2 linked regions of the Vallitalea guaymasensis genome follow. The protein of the gene in region 1 interacts with the protein of each later gene in a pairwise test. Links are inferred from orthologs where the notes say so. Each region holds a gene or a part of one and is shown on either strand. Other genes may lie near its edges.

Region 1 (3,044 bases):
ATCAAATTCATTTTTTGAATATGCCAGACCTGATTGTGATATTGCCTGTAATTCTTTAGCCCATTGTAACCATTGTTTCTCCATTTTTAGCCCTCCTTACTTGTTATAATCATAGAACATTTTTTATAACTTATTTCATTATATATTTTTTTATCTTATTTGTATATACTAGGATATTTTAATTATATAGTAAATAGTAGAAGATAATTTGATTCTATAATATATTTGATAAGGATAATTTTTCATTAGAGGGGAAAAATATAGATAATAAAGTTTAATATTCGTAATTATCTTTTAATAATATGTTATAATTTTTTGCTTTAATTATGAGTATATATGTAATATAATAATTAGGTAGATTCAACCAATTAATATTAAACTTTTTTAGTATGATACCTGGCATTTATTTTTGATAGTGAATGCTAAGTAAAAAAACAAAATATAATTAGTAATAATTATATGGACAGGAGAATTATAATGAATAAAGAAAATAACCATGATTGTAATTGTAACCATGACAATACTTCAAAACATGAAGATTGCCATTGCCATGACCACGAAGATGATTGTTGTAACCACGAACATGAACACCACCATGAGACTATAACATTAACTTTGGATAATGACGAAAATATTGAATGTCTAGTATTAGGTGTCTTTGAAGCAAATGAAAAAGAATATATTGCTTTACTTCCAGAAGACGAAGATGACGTTCTACTTTATAGATATTCTTCCTCAAACGACGAAGACGTTGAACTTGCAAACATTGAAGATGACGATGAATTTGATATAGTATCCAAGACATTTATGCATTTGATTGAAGAAGAAGATAGCAATGAGGACGATGAATAATAAAAAATAAAAGGCGATTTCATAATAAATATTAAAAATATTGTTATGAATCGCCCTTTTTTTACCTATATGAAAATTACCTTATCAATTTCTTACTTGTCCATTACCATAGATCACATACTTGGTAGTTGTAAGCTCTCTAAGCCCCATAGGACCTCTTGCATGAAGTTTTTGTGTACTTATACCTATCTCTGCACCAAAACCAAATTCAAAGCCATCTGTGAACCTGGTAGATGCATTCACATATACTGCGGCGGCATCTATTTCATTCAAAAATCTTCTGGCATTAGTATAGTTTTCTGTAATGATTGATTCTGAATGCTTAGTATTATTTTTATTAATATGATTAATTGCTTCATCAATGTCATTAACTACTTTTACGGATATCTTGTAATCCAAGTACTCTGTTCTATAATCTTCTTCAGAAGCTTCTTCAATATCCGTTACTATAGATTTTGCAATATTATCCCCTACAATAGTTACATTATGTTCTCTTAGAGCCTTACAAGCCATAGGTAAAAATTCTTTTGCTACATCACCATGAACCACAAGGCTTTCACATGCATTACATACTCCTGGTCTTTGAGTTTTTGCATTAACAAGAATATCTTTTGCCATTTCTAGATTAGCTTCCTTATCAACAAAGATATGGCAATTACCTACACCTGTTTCTATTACAGGAACAGTGCTGTTGTTTACAACTGCTTGAATTAATCCTGCACCACCTCTAGGAATTAAGACATCAAGATATTCATTGAGTCTCATCATATTTGTAGCTGTCTCTCTGCTGGTATCTTCTATAAGTGATACAGCATCACTTGGCATATCTGCACTGACAAGTGCATTTTTAATAATCTCAATAATCTTAAGATTAGAATTTATTGCTTCTTTACCACCTCTTAGGATTACTGCATTTCCTGTTTTAAAACATAAAGCAAAAGCATCTACCGTAACATTTGGTCTTGCCTCATATATTATTCCAATAACTCCAAGTGGTACTATTTTTTTACCTATCTCCAAATCATTAGGTCTCTTTTTCATCCACATTACTTCACCAATAGGGTCATCTAATTGAATAATCTGTTCAATTCCTTCAGCCATAGATTTTATGCGTTTAGAATCAAGAGTCAATCTGTCGACCAAAGAACCTTTTATACCATTTTTCTCTGCATTAAGCACATCAATCTTATTAGCCTCAATGATAGCTTTTTCATTTAATAATAAAGCATCAGCAACAGCCTTCAAGCCTTTGTTTTTATCAATTGAAGAAAGTCCAGATAAAACATAACTGGCTTTTTTGGCTCTTTGCCCTTTGATATTTAATTCTTCCATGTCTATTCACCTCTTAAATTATTATAGTCTAGTATTTTTATGACGTATTTTTTTCTTATTTAAATCTCTTGGGATTCAGTAAAAATATAATCTGGCTTTACATCATAAACATCGGATGGAACACTATCCAATAGCTGATAATCATAACATATAGCTACTATATTAAATGCTTTTCTAAACTTGAATAGATATCTATCATAATAGCCTCCACCAAAACCAATTCTATTTTTAGATTTATCAAAAGCTACACCAGGCATAACGAATAAGGATTTCCCTGTTGGTACACCTTCAATCAAAGTTTTTGGTTCCAATATGTTGAATTTACCTCTTTTCAAATCCTTCATCGAGTTAATATAGTAAAATTTGATAATGCCCTTCTCTTCAACTTTTGGAACTGCAACTAATTTATTATCATCCCAAGCTTTTTTTATTATTTCTAGAGTATCTACTTCATTGAAGTTACTTACATATATGAATAGATCATAACATTCTTTGTATACTCTGCTATTTATTATTTTATTATATATTGACTTGCTTTTATTAATAACATCATCCTTAGACATTTTACTTCTTTTATCTAAATAGCTTTCTCTTATTTCTTTTTTAATCATCTCTTGTTTTTAGGCTTTAACGGAGTAATATTGCCTTTTTCATCTTTTAGCTTTATTGTATTCATAGTACTCTTGAAATTTTTTCTTACAGCATTTAGATACTCTTCTCTAAGGAGTGATTGTTCAATCTTTTCTTCATCAGTAAGTCCTTCGATTTTATTTTTTTTATAAAGTTCATTTATACGGTCAATTTTTTTCTTTTCCATATTTTCCTCCTGTCATTCTTATATCACAAAATAGTCATATTAC
Region 2 (2,821 bases), 2.9 Mb from region 1 along the record:
TGATAGAGCAGCTGAACTTATTGGTAATGTGAGAATCATACCCATTAACACAGAAACCAATATCCCCATGACAAAAGGCTGCTGTACTGTAGCAAATTCAATAATGTCTCCTAACCAATTCATGAAAGCAGATATGGATGGACCAATTATAAGTCCAATACTACTACCAGCTATGATAGTTGTTATAGGTGTAAGTATTATATCTATTTTGGTTTTTCCTGATACCAGTCTTCCTATTTCGATACCGACTATAACTGCAACAAAAGCCCCTAGAGGCTCTCCAGGACCAATCAGCAGAACATCTCCCTCAACAAAGGCTTGTCCGCTGATGATTTTACCTGCATAGGCACCAACCAATCCTGTAACTGCTGATGAATACATAATTAGACTTGAAGTCTTTAGTTTATGAGCTATTCCAATACCGATTCCGGCTCCTGTAAGTATGCTAGCTATAGAGCCTATTCTTGAAAGTGTGATTCCAATTACATTATCACCTATCAACGATCCAATCTGTTTAATGATTAATCCCACAATGAGTGTAGAGAATAATCCCATCGCCATACCACTTAATCCATCAATAAAGTACCTATTGACTAGTTTAGTTAGAATACTTTTTTTCTTATTTTGCTTATCCATGTTATCCTCCTGTAAATTCATATGTCTTGTCACATATAATTAAAAATTTTTATATTAAAAATCCTTTTTTTTCAAGTTCCTTTTCAACTAATTCCAGTGTCTTGCTATTATTAGCTTTTATCAAATGATAATGCTCACCATTTTTTAATCTCATAAGAGGAATTGATTCATCTTTTTGAAGTTTTTTGATAAAATCATCTATATGCTTTCTTGATGATAGCATAAGGTTAGCAGTTATTTCACCATATACGGGATGAATAACCATCACATTGACTATAGTAGCACCAAAATCAACTATGGTTTCCAGTTCTTCCCTTATGTCTTCTTTTGTATGTTTTACAGCTAATAATTTCGTATATTCTTTTTTACTTTCATATATCATATAACCATTGGATGTAGATATGATTTTACAACCTTTGGCTCTAAGTAATGCTATATCCTGCACAATTACTTGACGGCTAACTGAAAAAGTTTTGGCTAATCTAGAGCCTGTTATTGGTTCAACACTTTCAGTTAAAAGTTTTTTGATATTATTTCTTCTTTCTAGTCCTTCCATAATCTTCACCTCTTGTTTAAAATTATAAATGGTCTATAATAATACTTCAGCTTTCTTTCCTATCGTAATTTCATTCCTTGTCACTAATGAATTATAACATAATATTTTAACTCCTGCATCATTAGCTTTCATTAAAGTTTTTGCAAATGTTTCATCTGTTATGTAATTAGGCGTAAATTTATGTATATCATTCATCTGTATCAACAAGAACAAGTATCCTTCATATCCATTTGCAATAGCATCAATTAATTCCTCCAAATGTTTGGTACCTCTTTTTGTAGGAGCATCTGGAAACATTGATAACCCATCCTTTTCTAATGTGACACCTTTTACTTCTATAAAACCCTTCTTATTACCTCTTTCAAAATATATATCAAATCTAGAATTCTTATATTTTTGTTCTCTTTTTACATAGTTAAGATCAATTAGTTCTGGTAACTTATTTTGAATAATTGCTTCATGTACAACTTCATTTGGTACCTGTGAATCAATATTTATGAGCATATCCTTTTTGTAAGCACTTATTAACGAATATTTTGTTTTCCTATTTGGATTATTGCTTTTTTGTAAAAATATCTTGGTTCCCTCAGTAAGTATTTCCTTGCATCGTCCTGTATTTTTCACATGAACTGTTTCTGGATTACCATCTATCAGTACTTTTGCAATGAATCTGTTGGGACGTTCAAGAAAAACTCCTTCTACTATATCTTCATAGATCATATTCATGTCCTTCCATTATTTTATTAAATAAAAGATAGTAAAAAAACTCACATTATTATTATAACATGATTGTAAAGAACTTAATTATATAGTTTTTGCCATTAAAAATATTAGAAGATACTAGATGCTTCTAGTAAATATAAAAATTAAAGGTTGAAGCTGAGTTATAATGCATATATAATAATAGCAATACTATTTAATTAATTGAAGAAATATAAATTTTTATTTATAGAGAGGATAATATTTATGTTTAGACTTTGGGGAAAAGTGTACAAAAACAATAAGATGTTAAAAGATACTGTGATTGAACTTAATGAAGAGGGTTTATCAAAGGATGATCTTACTTATGATTGTCTGGATAAGATCTGCTATGAATTTGATTTACAACATCCTATGTGGTTGAATGATAATAATAAAGATTATCCAGCATATGGCAAGACATCTTTCAAGCAAGACCATTTTATTGAACAAATTGATTTTGATTATCTTGAAATAGAGATTATTGATGAAGAAAAAGAGAAAAAGAAAAGAAGAAAAATAAGAAGAATATAAAAAGGAGCGGTAGTGTCACACTAAGTGTGTAAAAATCCATCCTAGCTATGTACGGCTGGGGTGGTTATTTTTACATTTATTAATAATATTCCCATAATTTAGCTGTATTATGACAATACTATAATAGTATCATTTTTGGGGTGCAAAATCTCTAGAATTAACACTGTTTAGTGAACGTTTTTACATGCTAAATTCTTCACATGATGGGAAGTTAATATATCCTGTTTCATTTTTGGGTCCCATCAGCACTTACTTAATGCATGTAAAATTTACGAAGTAAAGGTGGAGATTTATACTACCTTTACTTCGTAAAAGTGAACGGTAGTTAGCCAATGTAAGGTGTTATACGTTCATTAT

The links.
Region 2: the proteins of HYG85_RS23445 (region 1) and sfsA interact in binary tests that used the Escherichia coli proteins (3 or more experiments, as listed by UniProt). The link is inferred for Vallitalea guaymasensis from one-to-one orthologs.

Annotation. Positions count from the first base shown.
Region 1 is NZ_CP058561.1:5,423,351-5,426,394, forward strand. What follows is about bases 61-3,023. They hold HYG85_RS23445 (glutamate-5-semialdehyde dehydrogenase), read right to left. Parts: upstream 2,185-3,023; coding sequence 937-2,184; downstream 61-936. Other genes in these bases: HYG85_RS23435 (NUDIX hydrolase), read right to left, coding at 61-84; HYG85_RS23440 (DUF1292 domain-containing protein), read left to right, coding at 478-852; HYG85_RS23450 (5-formyltetrahydrofolate cyclo-ligase), read right to left, coding at 2,244-2,795; HYG85_RS23455 (DUF896 domain-containing protein), read right to left, coding at 2,792-3,001. In the rest of the region: more of HYG85_RS23435, read right to left, coding at 1-60. UniProt on the Escherichia coli protein: Catalyzes the NADPH-dependent reduction of L-glutamate 5-phosphate into L-glutamate 5-semialdehyde and phosphate. The product spontaneously undergoes cyclization to form 1-pyrroline-5-carboxylate.
Region 2 is NZ_CP058561.1:2,564,865-2,567,685, reverse strand. Bases 70-2,809 are described here. They hold sfsA (DNA/RNA nuclease SfsA), read right to left. Parts: upstream 1,913-2,809; coding sequence 1,226-1,912; downstream 70-1,225. Other genes in these bases: HYG85_RS11295 (IS256 family transposase), read right to left, coding at 2,790-2,809; HYG85_RS11300 (hypothetical protein), read left to right, coding at 2,159-2,464; HYG85_RS11310 (transcription repressor NadR), read right to left, coding at 686-1,192; HYG85_RS11315 (PTS transporter subunit IIC), read right to left, coding at 70-636. Outside these bases: more of HYG85_RS11315, read right to left, coding at 1-69; more of HYG85_RS11295, read right to left, coding at 2,810-2,821. UniProt on the Escherichia coli protein: Binds to DNA non-specifically. Could be a regulatory factor involved in maltose metabolism.